3 linked regions of the Prochlorococcus marinus CUG1417 genome follow. The protein of the gene in region 1 binds, or shares a complex with, the protein of each later gene. Links are inferred from orthologs where the notes say so. Each region holds a gene or a part of one and is shown on either strand. Other genes may lie near its edges.

Region 1 (2,953 bases):
GGCAATTCTTAGTGCTTGAAATGTTCTTGTTGCTGGGTGTATTTTTTTATATCTTTGTTTTGGCGGGAAGCAGCCGGCAATAGAATAAGCTAACTCTTTTGTCCCAGAATATTTCCCATTTTCTTTTAAATCCATTTTTATTTTCCTAGCAATTTTTCTTGATAATCTCTCATCTCCATATTTATAAATTAGGTTAGCTAGATCTTTTTCGTTTAAAGTTTCAATTAATTTTTCTGCATCAATTGCAAGAAAAGGATTCATGCGCATATCAAGTGGACCATCTTTTTGGAAACTAAATCCTCTTTTAGGGTTATCAATTTGATTACTATTTACTCCAAGATCTGCAATCACAAAAGAAACTTTTTCTTTCGGAACAAAATCTGCAAAATTTGAAGCCCTTATGTCAATCCTATTTTTAAATTCATCAAGTTTTTGTGATGCTGATTTTCTTGCGAATGGATCTTGATCAAGTCCAATTATATTTAAATCCGAATATTTTCTCAATAAATGATAAGAGTGCCCGCCTCCGCCTAAAGTTGCGTCTATTCCTTTAAGTTGGTTGTGATGTATTAATGGGTAATGCTCTAATGACGCCATAATCTCATCTGTCATAACTGATTTATGATTGAAAAAAGATGAATCAGATAGGTCAGTTTGCATAACTTTCGACTAAGATTTATTTAGAAGTAAAATTTCGAATGGCTCAGCTAGAGACTAGAACAGAACCAATGGTGGTCAATTTTGGCCCTCACCACCCCTCAATGCATGGGGTTTTAAGGTTAGTTGTAACTCTTGATGGTGAGAATGTCATTGATTGTGAGCCTGTAATTGGATATTTACACAGGGGAATGGAAAAGATAGCTGAAAACAGGACAAATGTAATGTATGTCCCTTATGTAAGCAGAATGGATTATGCAGCAGGAATGTTTTATGAAGCTATTGTAGTAAATGCTCCTGAAAGATTAGCTAATATTCCAGTTCCTAAAAGAGCTAGTTACATCAGAGTTCTTATGCTCGAACTTAATCGTATTGCCAATCATCTTTTGTGGCTTGGTCCCTTTTTAGCAGACGTGGGAGCTCAAACTCCATTTTTCTATATTTTTAGAGAAAGAGAAATGATTTATGACCTCTGGGAAGCTGCTACTGGACAAAGGCTAATAAACAATAATTTCTTTAGGATAGGTGGTGTCGCATGTGATCTTCCATATGGATGGTTAGATAAATGTATAGATTTTTGTAATTGGTTCGGTCCTAAGATAGATGAATACGAGAAATTAATAACAAATAATCCAATTTTTAGAAAAAGAATTGAAGGTCTTGGAACAATACAAAGAGACCAGGCAATTAATTGGTCTTTATCTGGGCCAATGCTTAGAGCTTCTGGGGTGTCTTGGGATTTAAGGAAAGTCGATAGTTATGAATGTTATGACGATTTTGATTGGCAGATTGCTTCAGAAAAAGAAGGTGATTGTTACGCGAGATATCGAGTAAGAGTTGAAGAGATGAGACAATCACTAAGCATCATTCGCCAAGCTTGCAAAATGATTCCAGGAGGTCCAACAGAAAATTTAGAAGCTCAAAGAATGGCGACTGAAGATAAGAAAAGTGAAATATTTGGTATCGACTATCAATATGTCGCTAAGAAGGTTGCTCCAACTTTTAAAATTCCTAACGGAGAATTATATACTAGATTAGAGTCCGGCAAAGGGGAAATAGGTGTATTTATTCAAGGAAATAATGAAGTTACCCCATGGAGATTTAAAATTAGAGCAGCTGATTTAAATAATCTGCAAATATTGCCTCATATTCTTAAAGGTGCCAAAATCGCTGATATTATGGCAATCCTTGGTTCAATAGATGTCATTATGGGATCTGTTGATAGATAATTTCTTTAAATGAACCCCTCTGACTGGCTAATATTGCAGAAGAAAGTAAGGTTTGGTGATTGTGATTCTGCAGGTGTAATTCATTTTCATAACTTATTAAAATGGTCGCATGAAGCTTGGGAAGAAAGTATTGAAATCTATGGGATCCCTTGTAACGATATTTTTCCAGATTTTTCTATACGTAAAAGTCAAATTATTTTTCCAATAGTAAATTGTGAAGCAAACTTTCATGTGCCTATAAAAATTGGAGATTTATTAAAAGTAAAAATTGCCCCCCATAAAATTAATACTCATTTGTTCCAAGTAAATAGCTTTTTTATAAAAAATGGAAATAAAGTAGCCGAAGGGAAAATTATACACTGTTCTTTAGATGTTGATTCAAGAAATAAAATAGAAATTCCCGATCAGCTAGAAAGATGGATAGAGGCTTCTAATGTGAGTACAAATTTAAAAGAATGCTGATTATTATTTTTTGAATTTATAGTTTATTTTTTCTGTAATGCTATTTTTGTTTTTAACAATCCACTTTTCAGGCTTTTCATGTTTAGGCCAACTTTGAGAAAAATTTTTTAATAAATTTAAAGAAATTTCAATATTTTTATCATTTGTAAGTTCTCTAAATTCAACTATTACTTTAATTTTATTTCCCCATAATTTGTTAGATACTTTCGCAATATTGAATTTATTAATTGGGATATTTTCTTTCATAATGAAATCATTTAATCTAGATTCAATTACTTCAGGGAAAACAACTTCTCCTCCTGAATTAAAGGCATTATCACTTCTTCCAACAAATTTTAAATAGTAAGAATTATTGATTTGCTTAATTTCACCTAAATCACTTGTTTGCCACCACCCATTTTTATTTTTGAAATTTTCAGTTTTTAAAGAATCTATTATTTCAATTCCAATTCTGGCTGATTTTATTTCGATTAATCCTTGTGCGTTAATTCTTATTTTTGTATCAGGTAGTATTTCTCCAACATTTTTAAAACCCATTAAGAATTCTTTTGGTTTTAAACTCGTAACCATTGCTGCAGTTTCAGTTGCGCCGTAACAAGGTGCTA
Region 2 (3,100 bases), 120 kb from region 1 along the record:
TAGATTATTTCAGTACAGATTTTCAGAGGGAAGTGGTCTCGAGGGACATAGTTTTGGAAATCTATTTTTATCAGCTTTAACAACAATCACAGGCAGTTTAGAAAAAGCAGTTCAAGCCTCTAGTAAGGTTTTGGCTGTACAAGGTCAAGTTTTGCCTGCAACTAATATTGATGTTATGTTATGGGCCGAATTAGAGGATGGTGAAAAAATTTTTGGTGAAAGTAACATCAGCAAATCTAAAAAATTAATTTCAAGGATTGGTTATCTACCAGAAAATCCTGCAGCTCTCCCAAGTGCTCTTGAATCAATAAAAGATGCTGATTTGATTGTTCTTGGTCCAGGAAGTCTTTATACTTCTTTGTTACCTAACCTATTAGTGCCAGAGATAGTAGATGCTTTATTGCAAAGTAATGCTCCTAAAATTTACATAAGTAATTTAATGACTCAACCAGGAGAAACAGATGGACTTGATGTTTATCAACATATCAAATCAATAGAAAAACAACTTTCAAATTTTGGAGTTAATACTCGAATTTTTAGCGGAATCTTATCGCAAATCCAATTTGAAAGTTCTCCATTAATAGATTATTACGAAAGTAGAGGGGCGGAACCTGTTGAATGTAATAAAGAAAAATTATTATCTGAGGGTTATTATGTTTTGCAGGCACCCTTATATTCAAAAAGGATAACTCCAACCCTTAGGCATGATCCAAGGAGACTAGCAAGAGCAGTTATGTTTATGTATCGTAAACTAAAGAAATTAAATTAATAAGCATCTTGAAGTTCATAAAAGTCTGGCTGAATATAGTCTTTTCGCAATGGCCAACCTCTCCAATCTTCAGGCATTAAAAGTCTTTTGGGATTTGGATGGTCAACAAAATTTATTCCAAACATGTCATATGTTTCTCTTTCTTGCCAATCACTACCTTTAAAAATTTTATACAAACTAGGGATTGATAAATTCGAATCTCTTTTTAAAAAGACTTTTAATCTAACTTCTTTAATCTTTCCAATTTTTTGCAAGTCATCAACAGTTATAAAATGATAGAAACTTACAAGATTTTTCCCAGGCCCCTCATCATAGCCACCTTGACATTGGAGATAGTTGAAACCGTAATTTTTTAAGGCAGATACTGCTTCATATAATTTGCTTGGTTCCACAGAAATGTTTTCTATACCTAAGTGATCATTTGCTAAAGATTGATTTGGAATTCCATCCTTTGATAAATTTTGACTAACAAATCCACTTGCTTCTAAGGATAAATCAGCAGATTGGGCTATATCGTCTTTTTCCATTAATCTTCTTTAGTATCAAAAATTTCAGTTTTGGTATTTTCGGGAAATTCAGTTACTTTTTCTTTTTTGGAAGGGGGTATTACGTTGGCTGAAGTTTTGTTTAGATATTCACCTGTATTTTCTGAGAAAACGAGATTCATTTCGTGATCAGATGTTATGTATCTGTGAGTTTGTTCTGTTTTTGTGCGCTCTAATATTGATTCATTACCAACTTTTTTTCTTAATTTAATTACAGCATCAAAAATTGCTTCTGGTCTTGGTGGGCATCCTGGGAGGTATAAATCAACTGGTATCAATTTATCAACGCCTCTAACTGCAGTTGTAGAATCTGCACTGAACATTCCCCCTGTAATTGTGCAAGCACCCATAGCGATAACATACTTTGGTTCAGGCATCTGCTCATAAAGTCTTACAAGCGCGGGTGCCATCTTCATCGTTACTGTTCCTGCAACTATTAGTAAATCTGCTTGCCGTGGTGAGCTTCTAGGAACTAATCCAAATCTATCAAAATCAAATCTTGATCCAATTAAGGCAGCAAATTCTATAAAACAACAAGCTGTCCCATAAAGGAGGGGCCATAGACTACTTAACCTGGCCCAATTATGAAGATCGTCTAAACTTGTCAATATAATATTTTCGCTTAAATCTGTAGTAACTTGGGGCGCACCAAGAGGATTACAAGTTCCTTCTCGGATTTCTCTTATTGCTTTTGGGGATAATTGTGGATTCAATGTTTTAACTCCATTCTAAAGCACCTTTTCTCCATGCGTACGCAAGGGCAATAACAAGTATTGCAATGAAGATTAAAGCCTCAATAAAAGCTAATAATCCTAATCTATTGAAGGCAACAGCCCAAGGATAAAGGAATACTGTTTCAACATCAAATATAACGAAAACCAAGGCAAACATGTAATAACGAATATTAAATTGAATCCATGCTCCTCCAATAGGCTCCATTCCAGATTCATATGTAAGTTTTCTTTCCCCTGTTCTGCCTTTTGGGGCAACGATGAGATTAGTAACAAGAGCTAATACTGGAACAGCTGCAGCAATTAGAAGGAAACCTAAAAAGTATTCATAGCCAGTTAATAAAAACATCTTGAAAAATTAATTTTGAATAAAAGTCGCTTAATTAGGCAAAATCTTTTAAAGTTCTTAAAGAATAATAATAAACCGTGAGTGAAAACATTCAACCAGCCTCTGAGGAAAACAAAATAGTTGAAGATTTTGAGAAAGAGAAACTTTCTGAAAATCCCTCAGGAGTAAATGTTGAACAACCTACCTTTAATCTAGAACAAAATAGATTCGAATGTAGAAGTTGTGGATATATTTATGATCCGTCTGAAGGAAATAAAAAATTAAACATACCTAAAAATACTCCTTTTTCAGAGTTGGATGGGAATACCTTCGCTTGTCCTGTTTGTCGAGCCGGTAAAAATTTTTATAAAGATATAGGTCCTAAATCTAAACCTAGTGGTTTTGAAGAAAATTTAGTTTATGGGTTTGGGTTTAATAGTTTGCCTCCTGGACAAAAAAATATATTGATTTTTGGAGGTCTGGCGTTTGCGGCTGCTATGTTCCTTTCTTTGTACTCTTTGCATTAATATATACAAATGAAAAAATTTATTACCAGTATCCCTAATCTTCTTTTATCAGTTCTTCTTTGTTTTGTATTGAGCAGTTGTTCATCTACAGGAGTAAAGTTGAGTGATAGCAGCCCTTGGAAAACTATTCAGTTTGAGGACCAAGCTAATGCGCTAGATGTTGATTTTATAGATGAAAAAAATGGATTTTTAGTAGGTTC
Region 3 (3,139 bases), 120 kb from region 1 along the record:
GGAGACTAGCAAGAGCAGTTATGTTTATGTATCGTAAACTAAAGAAATTAAATTAATAAGCATCTTGAAGTTCATAAAAGTCTGGCTGAATATAGTCTTTTCGCAATGGCCAACCTCTCCAATCTTCAGGCATTAAAAGTCTTTTGGGATTTGGATGGTCAACAAAATTTATTCCAAACATGTCATATGTTTCTCTTTCTTGCCAATCACTACCTTTAAAAATTTTATACAAACTAGGGATTGATAAATTCGAATCTCTTTTTAAAAAGACTTTTAATCTAACTTCTTTAATCTTTCCAATTTTTTGCAAGTCATCAACAGTTATAAAATGATAGAAACTTACAAGATTTTTCCCAGGCCCCTCATCATAGCCACCTTGACATTGGAGATAGTTGAAACCGTAATTTTTTAAGGCAGATACTGCTTCATATAATTTGCTTGGTTCCACAGAAATGTTTTCTATACCTAAGTGATCATTTGCTAAAGATTGATTTGGAATTCCATCCTTTGATAAATTTTGACTAACAAATCCACTTGCTTCTAAGGATAAATCAGCAGATTGGGCTATATCGTCTTTTTCCATTAATCTTCTTTAGTATCAAAAATTTCAGTTTTGGTATTTTCGGGAAATTCAGTTACTTTTTCTTTTTTGGAAGGGGGTATTACGTTGGCTGAAGTTTTGTTTAGATATTCACCTGTATTTTCTGAGAAAACGAGATTCATTTCGTGATCAGATGTTATGTATCTGTGAGTTTGTTCTGTTTTTGTGCGCTCTAATATTGATTCATTACCAACTTTTTTTCTTAATTTAATTACAGCATCAAAAATTGCTTCTGGTCTTGGTGGGCATCCTGGGAGGTATAAATCAACTGGTATCAATTTATCAACGCCTCTAACTGCAGTTGTAGAATCTGCACTGAACATTCCCCCTGTAATTGTGCAAGCACCCATAGCGATAACATACTTTGGTTCAGGCATCTGCTCATAAAGTCTTACAAGCGCGGGTGCCATCTTCATCGTTACTGTTCCTGCAACTATTAGTAAATCTGCTTGCCGTGGTGAGCTTCTAGGAACTAATCCAAATCTATCAAAATCAAATCTTGATCCAATTAAGGCAGCAAATTCTATAAAACAACAAGCTGTCCCATAAAGGAGGGGCCATAGACTACTTAACCTGGCCCAATTATGAAGATCGTCTAAACTTGTCAATATAATATTTTCGCTTAAATCTGTAGTAACTTGGGGCGCACCAAGAGGATTACAAGTTCCTTCTCGGATTTCTCTTATTGCTTTTGGGGATAATTGTGGATTCAATGTTTTAACTCCATTCTAAAGCACCTTTTCTCCATGCGTACGCAAGGGCAATAACAAGTATTGCAATGAAGATTAAAGCCTCAATAAAAGCTAATAATCCTAATCTATTGAAGGCAACAGCCCAAGGATAAAGGAATACTGTTTCAACATCAAATATAACGAAAACCAAGGCAAACATGTAATAACGAATATTAAATTGAATCCATGCTCCTCCAATAGGCTCCATTCCAGATTCATATGTAAGTTTTCTTTCCCCTGTTCTGCCTTTTGGGGCAACGATGAGATTAGTAACAAGAGCTAATACTGGAACAGCTGCAGCAATTAGAAGGAAACCTAAAAAGTATTCATAGCCAGTTAATAAAAACATCTTGAAAAATTAATTTTGAATAAAAGTCGCTTAATTAGGCAAAATCTTTTAAAGTTCTTAAAGAATAATAATAAACCGTGAGTGAAAACATTCAACCAGCCTCTGAGGAAAACAAAATAGTTGAAGATTTTGAGAAAGAGAAACTTTCTGAAAATCCCTCAGGAGTAAATGTTGAACAACCTACCTTTAATCTAGAACAAAATAGATTCGAATGTAGAAGTTGTGGATATATTTATGATCCGTCTGAAGGAAATAAAAAATTAAACATACCTAAAAATACTCCTTTTTCAGAGTTGGATGGGAATACCTTCGCTTGTCCTGTTTGTCGAGCCGGTAAAAATTTTTATAAAGATATAGGTCCTAAATCTAAACCTAGTGGTTTTGAAGAAAATTTAGTTTATGGGTTTGGGTTTAATAGTTTGCCTCCTGGACAAAAAAATATATTGATTTTTGGAGGTCTGGCGTTTGCGGCTGCTATGTTCCTTTCTTTGTACTCTTTGCATTAATATATACAAATGAAAAAATTTATTACCAGTATCCCTAATCTTCTTTTATCAGTTCTTCTTTGTTTTGTATTGAGCAGTTGTTCATCTACAGGAGTAAAGTTGAGTGATAGCAGCCCTTGGAAAACTATTCAGTTTGAGGACCAAGCTAATGCGCTAGATGTTGATTTTATAGATGAAAAAAATGGATTTTTAGTAGGTTCTAATAGACTTATTATGGAATCTAATGATGGTGGAGAAACTTGGGAAAAAAGAAATTTAGATTTACCAAGTGAAGAGAACTTTCGTCTCCTAGATATTGATTTTAAAGGTGAAGAGGGATGGTTAATTGGTCAGCCCTCATTAGTTATGCACACACTTGATGCGGGAAAGAATTGGACACGTTTATCTCTAGGTAACAAATTACCTGGCCAACCATTTCTAATAACAACTGTCGATGCTGGTGTTGCAGAATTGGCTACCACTGCAGGGGCTATTTATGAAACATCAGATAGTGGTGAATCATGGAATGCAAAAGTTGTAGATGCATCTGGTTCTGGAGGTGTAAGAGATTTAAGAAGAACTAATAAAGGAGATTATGTCAGTGTAAGTAGTTTAGGTAATTTCTTTTCTACTTTGGAAAAGGATAGTAATGCATGGATAGCTCATCAAAGAGCTAGTAGCAAAAGAGTTCAAAGTATTGGTTTTAATCCAGAAGGAAGTTTATGGATGCTTTCTAGAGGAGCAGAAATTAGATTTAATGAAGATACTAATGACCTAGAAAATTGGTCAAAACCTATTATACCAATTCTTAATGGATACAATTACCTAGACATGGGATGGGATCCAAATGGTGATATATGGGCTGGCGGGGGTAATGGAACTTTAATAGTAAGCAAAGACCAAGGTAAAACTTGGAATAGAGATCCTATTGCTTCTGAATTGCCAACAAACTACATTAAAATAGTTTTTCTTG

The links.
Region 2: the proteins of HA140_RS00955 (region 1) and HA140_RS01580 are in contact, whole or in part, in a cryo-EM structure (PDB 6KHJ), measured with the Thermosynechococcus vestitus proteins. The link is inferred for Prochlorococcus marinus CUG1417 from one-to-one orthologs. Residues at the interface, in WP_011057128.1 of Thermosynechococcus vestitus: Pro17, His18, His19, Pro20, Ser21, Met22, Val25, Arg27, Met29, Thr31, Ile38, Asp39, Cys40, Glu41, Pro42, Val43, Ile44, Gly45, Tyr46, Leu47, His48, Arg49, Gly50, Met51, Lys53, Ile54, Asn57, Arg58, Pro65, Tyr66; in WP_011056552.1 of Thermosynechococcus vestitus: Leu46, Met47, Tyr48, Thr50, Ala51, Cys52, Phe54, Ile55, Glu56, Ala58, Ala59, Ile61, Gly62, Ser63, Arg64, Phe65, Asn76, Pro78, Thr89, Thr91, Lys93, Met94, Ala97, Leu101, Met123, Phe124, Ser126, Asp127, Ser128, Tyr129.
Region 3: the proteins of HA140_RS00955 (region 1) and HA140_RS01585 are in contact, whole or in part, in a cryo-EM structure (PDB 6ZJN), measured with the Thermus thermophilus proteins. The link is inferred for Prochlorococcus marinus CUG1417 from one-to-one orthologs. Residues at the interface, in WP_223903221.1 of Thermus thermophilus: Met26, Thr27, Asn29, Gly31, Pro32, His34; in WP_096411116.1 of Thermus thermophilus: Glu45, Ser46, Asn48, Pro50, Ala51, Gly52, Glu53.

The regions. Positions count from the first base shown.
Region 1 is NZ_JAAORN010000001.1:174,531-177,483, forward strand. What follows is about bases 1-2,792. They hold HA140_RS00955 (NAD(P)H-quinone oxidoreductase subunit H), read left to right. Parts: upstream 1-698; coding sequence 699-1,886; downstream 1,887-2,792. Other genes in these bases: rsmH (16S rRNA (cytosine(1402)-N(4))-methyltransferase RsmH), read right to left, coding at 1-660; HA140_RS00960 (acyl-CoA thioesterase), read left to right, coding at 1,896-2,348; HA140_RS00965 (AMP-binding protein), read right to left, coding at 2,352-2,792. Outside these bases: more of HA140_RS00965, read right to left, coding at 2,793-2,953.
Region 2 is NZ_JAAORN010000001.1:291,205-294,304, forward strand. Bases 162-3,100 are described here. They hold HA140_RS01580 (NADH dehydrogenase subunit K), read right to left. Parts: upstream 2,028-3,100; coding sequence 1,296-2,027; downstream 162-1,295. Other genes in these bases: HA140_RS01570 (gluconeogenesis factor YvcK family protein), read left to right, coding at 162-769; HA140_RS01575 (NAD(P)H-quinone oxidoreductase subunit J), read right to left, coding at 766-1,296; HA140_RS01585 (NAD(P)H-quinone oxidoreductase subunit 3), read right to left, coding at 2,032-2,394; HA140_RS01590 (rubredoxin), read left to right, coding at 2,472-2,900; HA140_RS01595 (photosynthesis system II assembly factor Ycf48), read left to right, coding at 2,910-3,100. In the rest of the region: more of HA140_RS01570, read left to right, coding at 1-161. UniProt on the Escherichia coli protein: NDH-1 shuttles electrons from NADH, via FMN and iron-sulfur (Fe-S) centers, to quinones in the respiratory chain. The immediate electron acceptor for the enzyme in this species is ubiquinone.
Region 3 is NZ_JAAORN010000001.1:291,918-295,056, forward strand. The notes cover bases 1-2,978. They hold HA140_RS01585 (NAD(P)H-quinone oxidoreductase subunit 3), read right to left. Parts: upstream 1,682-2,978; coding sequence 1,319-1,681; downstream 1-1,318. Other genes in these bases: HA140_RS01570 (gluconeogenesis factor YvcK family protein), read left to right, coding at 1-56; HA140_RS01575 (NAD(P)H-quinone oxidoreductase subunit J), read right to left, coding at 53-583; HA140_RS01580 (NADH dehydrogenase subunit K), read right to left, coding at 583-1,314; HA140_RS01590 (rubredoxin), read left to right, coding at 1,759-2,187; HA140_RS01595 (photosynthesis system II assembly factor Ycf48), read left to right, coding at 2,197-2,978. In the rest of the region: more of HA140_RS01595, read left to right, coding at 2,979-3,139. UniProt on the Escherichia coli protein: NDH-1 shuttles electrons from NADH, via FMN and iron-sulfur (Fe-S) centers, to quinones in the respiratory chain. The immediate electron acceptor for the enzyme in this species is believed to be ubiquinone.